3 regions of the Rhizobium grahamii genome follow, and region 3 is predicted to be linked to each of the others. Evidence: riboswitches for the same ligand, from Rfam matches in the RefSeq annotation. Region 3 holds a riboswitch; each other region holds the start of a gene.
What was found. A riboswitch is a leader RNA that binds a small molecule or an ion and turns the genes downstream of it on or off. The one in region 3 is predicted to bind cobalamin.
Positions count from the first base shown of each region.

Region 1 (3,275 bases), on a different replicon from region 3:
CAAATCGGGAAAATGCGTTAGGGTTCAGGCGGCAGCTTGTTAAGATAAACAGGCTAGGAAGGAGAGGCGGTGATGCCGCCTCTCACGTTTGTCGTTTATCCGCGGGACGATGCCTTGAAACGCCGGAACCTGTCTTTTGCGCTTCTGATTGCTCTTTCCACCCCCGCCTATGCGCAAGTCGCACCAATCTGCGGTGACTTGCGGGCGCGTCTTGCCGATTTGCCCGAGGTGATCGGCAACACGCCCGAAGTTCGCAAATACGCCAGCGCGCTCGCCGAACAGAATCTGGAACTTCGCAAGCTGCGCACGGACCTGCGCCGAAATGGCTGCAGCGCCGGCAGCATGGTTGTGGTCGGTGGGGAGAACGCCGACTATTGCGGCGAACTCGAGCAGGCCGAGGCGCGGATGGTGGACAATATCCGCTATCTGCAGGACCAGCGAGACGGTGCGCGCGCACGAAGCGACGATACGCGCACCCGCAACGAATTGCTATCCGCGCTGGAGGAGAATGGCTGCAACAACGCCGATTTTTCCGATTGGGGCCGCAACGACGATCAGCCGCCTGGGGTCGAGGACCAGGCTGGCCGAAACGACACCTTCATTCCACCCAGTTTCAACCAGATGCAGCGCCCCTACCCATCAGGCACGCAGGGCCAGTCCCACGTGAACACCGTCTGCGTCCGTACCTGTGACGGCGGTTTCTTCCCGATCACTCCAAACGCCACCTCATTCGATTTCGCGCGCGATGCCGAGACATGTTCGAAAATGTGCCCGGGGATCGAAACCGAACTCTTCTATCACGACGTCTCGAACACCGAGACGTCGAACATGATATCCGCGCGAACCGGCGCCTCCTATAGTGCCATGCCGAACGCCTTTGCCTACAAGAACCGCAAGCCCGGCGAGAAGACGTCGTGCACATGTGATCTCAACGGCTATTACGAGCGCATGCGCAAGAGCCAGTCGGCGACCGCAGAGCCTCCGCAGAAAGGATCGATCACGACGATCGAGACCAAGCCGGCTACCAGCACGCCCGCTTCCCCGGCAGCAGCACCACAGCCGCAGGTGCCGGACCGGCCCTACGATCCGCAGAGCAACAAGGTCCGGCAGGTCGGCCCGAAATTCCTGGCGGGCGATCAGGGAACCATCGACCTCAAGAACCCGGCCGTGGAGGGACCTCAGCCGCAGCAGCAATAGACGACGCGAATTCCGGATCCCTCTCGCCCCAGTGATCGGAGAACACCAGCTCCTCCAGCGGCAATCGCTGGCGCCATCCCTTTACGGCAAGTTCGGGCTCGCTATAAAACCGGTCGACGTAACCGATACACAGCCAGGCGACGATCTCGATCCGCTCCGGCACGCCCAGAATATGCTTCAGTTCGTCTTCCCGAAAAATGCTTACCCAGCCGACGCCGATCCCTTCAGCGCGAGCGGCAAGCCAGAGGTTCTGGATCGCGCAGACGGTCGAATAGGAGTCCATGCGGGCGTTATGAGTGCGCCCGAGCACGACGTCGCCGCAGCGGTCCGGGTTGCAGGTAACGCAGAGCCCAAGGGGCGCGGTTCTGATACCCTCCAGCTTGAGCGAACGATAAGTCGCCTGCTGCTCGCCGCTGAACATTTCCGCAGCTTCAAGATTTGCCCGATTGAAGGCTTCCCAGACTGCGGTTTTCACGGCGTCGTCCTTGACGACAACGAAGTTCCACGGTTGCATGAAGCCGACAGACGGCGCGTGATGGGCGGCGTCCAACAGACGGCGTATAACCTCGTCCGGCACGGCATCGGGCAGAAATTCCGACCGGACATCCCGCCTGGTCTTGATCGCCTTGTAGACGCTTTCTTGTTCATCCGGCGCAAAAGCGCCTGCTCTTGCGAGCGGCTCCAACGTGTTTGGTCGCATCGTTAATCCCCAACAATACCACCGCCCGCCGTCCACGCGGGGCAGTCAATGATTGTCGGGCCGGTCTTCTGACTTGGCGTCGTCCGTCTGCCGCGCCTTCCCGGTTGGACCAGTGGTATCATGCGGCAAACGTCAGCCTTACAGCGTTGGGCACGTTCCGGTTTTTCACCGGATTCCCGATTCTCCCGCCTTGTCGCGGGCACCTGACACCGCCTCTATGCCGGGAACGGCCGGTTGGCGCAAGCGGTCAGTCCGGTACCGGGAAGTAACGCACAAAGGCAAACTCGTCACCATCAGGTGACCAGTTCGGAACATTGATGGTGCCCTGCCCTCCAAAAAGCTCGAACAGGGTGGTGAGGTTGCCGCCGTCCATGTCCATCATCCGCAAGCGAACGTTTAGATCGCGGGATGATCGAAGACATCGGGGTCGTAGGAAAGGATCAGCACCTTGTCGTTCGTAGGCGCCGGATGCGCAAACCAGTTGCCGTAATTGTCGTGCGTGACCTGCTCTAGGCCGCTGCCGTTAGGATGAATACGCCAGATCTGCATCAGCCCGGTGCGGCTTGAATTGAAGTAGATCCATCGACCGTCGTGAGAATAGTCCGGCCCGTCGTTGCGGCCTTCGCCGTGCGTCAACCGTCGCTCCTCACCGCCGTTGACCGGAATCGTATAGATATCGAAAAGGTCGTCGCGGATGCCGCAGTAGGCAAGCTCTTTCCCGTCGGGCGACCACCCGTGCCAATAGGAAGGTTGCTTCGGTGTCACCAATTGCGGTGTCCCACCCTCGATAGGCAGGACATAGATCGTCGACTTGCCGAACTGGGTCTTGTCGGAGATGACGATCTGCGATCCGTCGGGAGAAATACCATGGTCGTTGTTGCACGTGACGGCAAAGCCTGTATCGACCTCCTCAACACGGCCGGATCCGTCGAGCAACAGCTGGTAGAGGCGCCCGTTGCCGTTCAGCAGGAGATAGCGTCCGTCGGGCGCGAAATTCGGCGCCTCGACAAGTTCTTCCGTCTGCCAAACGATCCGTGTTTCGCCCGTTCGTACATTGTAAATCTCAACCGAACTCCGCACTTCGTCCTCCTCGCTGCCGGGTGGTGATCATCAACTACGATAGGCGGCAGCCCTGCGCAAGGACGGCAATGCGACGCCCTCCCCCTACGCCATTGGCCTACAACGATAAAAAGCTGCGCAATCTCGGGAAACTTAATCGGTTCATCTAGCGTTCATGACGCGGATGTGACAGTTCCATGAAGTTTTCATGACGTTGGAGTTGAGGCGTTGATCGCGCAAGTAATTAGATCCGGAGCGGCGGTGCGCGTCGTGTCGTTCTATTCCGGGATCGACGCAAGCATCCGCTCGTCCGCAGTGC
Region 1 covers NZ_CP043498.1:1,359,404-1,362,678, forward strand. The annotation lists gene FZ934_RS06780 (DUF2865 domain-containing protein) at 115-1,197, shown strand; gene bluB (5,6-dimethylbenzimidazole synthase) at 1,154-1,897, opposite strand; cobalamin riboswitch at 1,939-2,119, opposite strand; partial or broken gene FZ934_RS06790 (TolB family protein) at 2,145-2,977, opposite strand; gene FZ934_RS06795 (LTA synthase family protein) at 3,257-3,275, shown strand, end outside.
Region 1: it holds a riboswitch for cobalamin, as region 3 does, so the genes downstream of both, bluB (5,6-dimethylbenzimidazole synthase) here and FZ934_RS22645 (ABC transporter substrate-binding protein) in region 3, are expected to answer to the same signal.

Region 2 (3,275 bases), on a different replicon from region 3:
CGCCCATGAATAGCGACGCGAAGAACAGCCCGCCTCTGAAGCCGGAACCGATGGAGATCGCCGAAGCAAAGGCCTTCAGAACGAACAGGCCCACCAGTACGGGTATGGCGACGTCGCGGCCAAGATTGAGATGCAGTGCGCCATGGCCAGCCGACAGGACCTGCGGTGTAATCAGCGCGAAAATGCCGACGACGATGCCGCCCAGTGCCGGCCGGAGCGGCGGCGCGATCGAGCTCTTGCGCGCCAGTTCCTCGACGAAGGCGACGCCCTGCATGATCAGAATACCGATACCGGCGCAGAAGGCGCCGAGGAGAATGGCCGGGACGTAGTCGGCGGGCATGACGGTTCCGAAGTCGCCGACGTCGATCAGGAAGTCACCGTCGGCGAGCAGCCTTGCCACAACGGTCGAGACAAGCGCGGAGACGACCACCGGCGTCAGGGAGACGATCGTGTAGGAGCCGATGATGAGCTCGAACGCATAGAAGGCGCCCGTCAGCGGGGCGTTGAATGCGGCGGCGATCGCGCCGGCCGCGCCACATCCGACCAGCACGCGAAGGTCCGAGCGGCGCAGTTGCAGCTTGAACCCGAGCTTCGACGCCAGGCCGGCCGCAAGCTGGGTGTAGCCGGCCTCCAGTCCCACCGATGCGCCAAAGCCGTTGGAGATCAGGTTCTGGACGGCGACGAGGATGCTATCGGTCAGCGATAGCCGCCCGCCATGCAGTGCGTTTGCTTCGATCGGGTCGACCATCGGCTTCTTGCGCGTCTTCGCGAGGATGAAGAGCAGCAGGCCCAGAAGCGCACCGCCGCAGACCGGCGCTGTCAGCAGCAAAAGCTTGTTGTCGATCTGCGACGAACTCAGTCTTTCCACGTCGCTGATGCCGAAAATCAGGCTGTGCATCTCGCGCGAGATGAGGCTCATGGCTGTTACCGCCAGGCCGGAAATGACGCCGACGATCGCGCCGGCAATGACCATTCCCATCTCGCTGCGGCGCAAAAGAGCGCGCATGCGCCCGATGTCGAAAAGGGTGTGGAGCAGGCCAAAACGGCGGAAATCGATTTTCAGAAGCATATCAGGAGAACTAGGCGGACGTGGGGCCGATCAAGAGCGATGGGAGGGGGAAGTCAACGGCGCGATCCGCTTGCAACGCAATTGCGGCAAAAGACCGGCATTTGCAACAATAATTTATGACGTAAGTGGCTGATAAAAGACGATAAATTTGGTAGAGATGGTCGTGTTGAGGGCGGATGCGGCAGCGTGTGCGCCTGCTTGCAATTGACTTCACCAAGACCCTTGCCTAACGATGAATTCATAACGGATGGTTCCGGACCGGTTGAATCGGTGCGGATGAAAAGGGAATGTGAAGCGGTGGACCCAATCCGGGCACCGTCATCATAGCCGACCCCGCGACTGTAGAGCGGTCAGGGTTTTCCGTCCGGCGTTGTTTTCGGGTGGCTGACAGACTGCAATGGTGCAGGCGGGCGGCGCGGAAGTGGCGACGGAAAAGTCACTGGCAGTGCATCATGATCAACCAGGGCAGGACGCCTCTGACGTCTACGAATCGTCCGCCTTTTCATGAAATGCAGCCGGGAAGGCGAGGAAAATCCGCTGGCACGATCTGGGGCGACCGGTTTCCGGTCCGCCCCGATCGCGGCCAAGACCCGCGAGCCAGGAGACCTGCCAATCGTGCCGGGCGAGAAGCCCATTCCTGGGCTTGTGCCCGCTGCCAGCACGGAGGTTGTCATGGCTGAACAGAAGAGTTTTCGGCTGCGTCCTGCAGCCATTCCGGTTCCTTGCGGCAGCGTTCCGCAGATCGGATATCACCTGTCATGAGCCAGATATTATCCGGCGCGACCCTCGTTTTGGGTGGCGCGCGGTCAGGAAAATCGCGTTTTGCGGAGCAGCTCGTCGTTTCGAGCGAGCTTGAGCGCCACTATGTGGCGACTGGTCGCGCCTGGGACGAGGAGATGCGCGCGCGGATCGACAAGCACAAGGCCGATCGTGGCGATCTCTGGCATACCCACGAGGAACCACTCGATCTGGTCGGCTGCCTGCGGGCGATCGATGGCGAGGGGCGGGCGATCCTTGTCGATTGCCTGACGCTTTGGGTCACCAATCTGATGATGGAGGAGCGTGACATGGAGGCCGAGTTTGCTTCGCTTGCCGCGTATCTGCCGACGGCGCGTGCGCGTCTCGTCATCGTTTCCAACGAGGTCGGTCTCGGTATCGTTCCTGAGAACCGCATGGCGCGGGATTTCCGGGATCACGCCGGTCGCTTGCATCAAATGATCGCGGCAGAGGCCGCGGACGTGTATTTTATCGCGGCAGGTCTGCCGCTGAAGATGAAGGGTTGAATTCATGAACCAGCAGAAAATCCCGGCGACCGTGATCACCGGCTTCCTCGGCGCCGGCAAGACGACGATGATCCGCAATCTGCTTTCCAACACCAACGGCAAGAAGATCGCGCTTATTATCAACGAGTTCGGCGATCTCGGCGTCGATGGCGACGTGCTGAAGGGCTGCGGCGCGGAGAATTGCACCGAGGATGATATCATCGAGCTGACCAACGGCTGCATCTGCTGCACGGTTGCCGACGATTTCATTCCGACGATGACCAAGCTCCTGGAGCGCGAGCAGCGCCCCGATCATATCGTCATCGAAACCTCAGGCCTCGCGCTGCCGCAGCCGCTCGTTGCCGCCTTCAACTGGCCTGATATCCGTACGCAGGTCACCGTCGATGGCGTCATCACCGTTGTCGATAGCGCGGCTGTCGCCGCCGGGCGCTTTGCTGACGATCACGATGCCGTCGAGGCTCGCCGCGTGGAAGACGAGTCGCTCGACCACGAGAGCCCGATCGAGGAGCTTTTCGAGGATCAGCTGACCTGCGCCGATCTGATCGTGCTCAACAAGACCGATCTTCTCGATACCGCCGGCCTTGGCCGCGTGCGCGATGAGGTTGCATCGCGTATCGCGCGTAAGCCCGTGATGATCGAGGCGCGTAATGGCGAGGTTCCGGCAAGCGTGCTGCTCGGGCTCGGCGTCGGAACCGAAGACGATGTGATCAACCGCAAGTCTCATCATGAACTCGAGCATGAGGATGGTGTTCCCCACGATCACGACGAGTTCGACAGCTTCGTGGTGGAACTCGGCGCTATTGTCGATCCGGCAGCCTTCGTGGATGCCCTGAAGGGCATCATAGGCGAACATGACGTGTTGCGGCTGAAGGGCTTCGTCGATGTCCCCGGCAAGCCGATGCGTCTGCAGTTGCAGGCAGTCG
Region 2 covers NZ_CP043498.1:1,638,368-1,641,642, reverse strand. The annotation lists gene FZ934_RS08160 (chloride channel protein) at 1-1,069, opposite strand, end outside; cobalamin riboswitch at 1,301-1,697, shown strand; gene cobU (bifunctional adenosylcobinamide kinase/adenosylcobinamide-phosphate guanylyltransferase) at 1,828-2,352, shown strand; gene cobW (cobalamin biosynthesis protein CobW) at 2,357-3,275, shown strand, end outside.
Region 2: it holds a riboswitch for cobalamin, as region 3 does, so the genes downstream of both, cobU (bifunctional adenosylcobinamide kinase/adenosylcobinamide-phosphate guanylyltransferase) here and FZ934_RS22645 (ABC transporter substrate-binding protein) in region 3, are expected to answer to the same signal.

Region 3 (3,275 bases):
TCCACCGAACGCGGTCGCGGGCAGCAGTCGCCTATGCGAGGGGCCGACGAGGAAGCGGGCGGCGTGCGGAATGACGAGGCCGACGAAACCGATCGAGCCGACCATGCTGACGACGCCGGCGGTCATCGCTGCCGTGACGCCAAGGAGGGTGAACTGCACCCTGCGCACGGCAATCCCGAGGGCCGCCGCCGCGTCGCTGCCGAAAGCGAAGGCGTCGAGTGCGCGAACGTGAGCGAGGCAGAGGACGAAGCCGATGACGGTGATTGGCACCGAGAGATAGACATCTGGCCAGCGTACACCGCTCAGCGACCCAAGCAGCCAGAACAGTACGCCGCGGGCTTGTTCGGCATTGGCCGAGGTAGTTACTATGTAGGACGTCAGCGCGTTGAAGAGTTGCGAGCCCGCCACGCCGCAAAGGATAATCCGCTCGCTGGTGCCTCCCGCTCCGGTCGCCAGCACACCCACCAGCAGGAAGGCAATGACGGCGCCGACGAAGGCTCCGCCTGATAGCCCCAGCACGCCATAGCCCAGGCCAAGGATCATGACCGAAACCGCGCCGGTGGACGCCCCTGCAGAGATGCCGAGGACGTAGGGTTCGGCAAGCGGATTGCGCAAGAGCGCCTGCAGGATCACGCCGCTGAGCGCCAGCGAGGCGCCGGTGCTTGCCGCCACCAACGCGCGGCTGAGCCTGTAATCCCAGACGATGCCCTGATGGATGCGGCTCAGCTCGAAGGCGGTTCCAAAGAGCCGGTTCGACACGACCTTTGCCGTCGTATCGACTGGTATCGCGATCTCACCGATGGACGCGGCAAGGCTGACCACGAAGCCGAGCGCCAGGATGGCTGCGACGGTGAGCGCGCCATACGCCCACCATCTGCTATGCGTTGAACCGATATCGCTCACTGCGACAGGCCGAAAGACTTGATGCCGTTCGCCAGGATCTCGATGCCGTCGATGGTCCGGATCGTCGGGTTCATCGACTGCGCGTCCATCATCACGAAGCGCTTGTTCTTGACCGCGTCGAGTTCCCTGGTCACCGCATCGCTTTCAAGGAAGTCGATCTTCACCGCAGGGTCATCCGCAGCATAGCGCCGGCGGTCCATCGTGGCGATGACGATGACTGCGGGGTTGGCCTCGGAGATCGTCTCCCACCCCACTAGCGGCCATTCCTCCTCGGTCGCAACGACGTTGCGGGCGCCAAGCGTCTTCAGGATGTAGGCCGGAGCGCTGTTCTTGCCGGCGATGAAGGCATCGCCCTTGACCTCCTTGCTGGAGAACCAGAAGAGGACAGGGAGGTTCTTGCCTGGCACGAGCCCCAGAGAAGCGACCGCATCGGCCTCCCGCTTCTTCAGATCGGCAATCAGGGCATCGCCACGATCCTTGATGTCAAAAATCTCGGAAAGTTCTGATATCTCCTGATAGATCAGGTCCATCGTGAACAATTCCTTGCGCACGCCATCGCCGCCGTCCGCGTTAATCTTCGCCACGCAATCGGCCGGCGCGATGTAGGTGTTGATGCCGAGGTCGGTGAACTGTTCGCGTTTACCGACTGAACCCTGGGGCCCGACGTGCCACTCGAATTCGGCAGCGACCAAATCCGGTTCAGCGGCAACCACGGATTCGAAGCTCGGATCGTTTTCGGCCAAGCGTCTGATCTTGCTGTTGGCATCGGCATATTGCGGTAGAACCGGGCCGACCCATACGGCCGTTCCTGAAATCTTGTCGGCGAGCCCTAGCGAGAAAAGGACCTCGGTCATGCCCTGGCCGATTGATACGATCTTTGTCGGCGGCTTGGCGAAGGTCAGCGTCTGGCCGCAATTGTTGACGGTGAGGGGGTATTGGGTGGCGGCAAACACCGGCGCGGAAGTACCGACGAGCGCGAGCGCAAGGGAAAGAGTCTGCAAAAGATATCGCATAGGAAATTCTCTGATTGGAAAGAAGGAGCTAGCGGTGTCGACGCGCAAGACATTGCGGCGGCGACGAAAGAAAAAGTGCTAGCGGCGGATCGTCCAATCGAGACGGATGGCGTGTCGCAGGTGGTCGGAAAATTGGTCAATCATGTCTGCTCCTTGTCGGGCATCCCCGCCCGGCTGATTGGATCGTGATTGACGGCAGGTCTCCTGGCTCACGGATATGTGTCGGTCATCTGCCTTCCCGCGATAGTCGCAGTGGCATGGCCCTCCGGCCCGAGGATGATCGGCAAGCCGCTTACAGTTGCGGGGGCAGCCACGGTCTTGGTCCCTTTGGGGTCTTCCGCACCGTGTTCCCTATTATTCCCGTTGAAGTCATTCTCGGGGAACCGTCGTGGCCACTTATGACGCAGCGACCGCGACCGTCAAGCCTTGCTACCGCGATTTCCGGTGAGGTCGGGTGGTTGTCGTGATTGTGTCACGCTGAGGGAGCCGGTTCTGAACTGGAAAACTGTGACGCTTCGTTTGCCAGCCAATCACAAAACAGACTGGCCTTTCGGTTGCGCCGAGCACGCCTCAGGGCCACGTACTGATGGCCGCTGTCGATGAAGCCCTGTGGTGCTTTCAGCCGCCCGGCCTTGATGTCATCGACGACGTAGGGCCATGGCGCCACGCAGACACCCAATCCCGCCCTTGCAGCTTCGAGCATGAAGTAGAAGTGCTCATAGTCGACTTTGGGCCCGATCCACGGTGCCGCTCGCGACCGCGCGAGCCAATTTTCCCATGCACGGGGCCGTGTTCGCGTATGAAGGAGTGCGGCTCCCTCGAACGTTGCAACGGTCGGCGCCATGACTGGGCCCGTCTGCTCGGGAAATAACGGGATGACCTCCGCGCCTGTCGGCCATGGCGGATCGCCAACCCGGATTGCGACATCGAAACCATCCCGGCCGAAATCCACGGGACGCGATGATGCCGTCAGACGCACGTCTATCTGAGGGTACTCGGCCTGAAAGCGATATAGCCGGGGGATCAGCCAGCGCATCGTGAAGGTTCCCGGACACGACACGTCGATCGACCCAGCCTCGGTATCGGCGACTGCACGAACCGACGCGTCGATCTGGTCGAACGCGCCACTAAGGCCTGCGAGAAGCACTGCTCCGGCCTCGGTCAACCGGAGCCTGTTCTTTGGTCCCTCAAAGAGAGGAACGCCCAGCACCTCCTCGAGATGCTGAACCTGCCGGCTCACCGCGCTATGGGTGACGTTCAACTCGTCCGCGGCGAGGGTCATTCGACCGTGACGGCCTGCAGCTTCGAAGGCGCGGAGCGCGTTGAGAGAAGGTATATTTCTCGCCATGTGACTTTTAG
Region 3 covers NZ_CP043499.1:811,605-814,879, reverse strand. The annotation lists gene FZ934_RS22650 (FecCD family ABC transporter permease) at 1-903, opposite strand, end outside; gene FZ934_RS22645 (ABC transporter substrate-binding protein) at 900-1,916, opposite strand; cobalamin riboswitch at 2,094-2,319, opposite strand; gene FZ934_RS22640 (LysR substrate-binding domain-containing protein) at 2,389-3,264, opposite strand.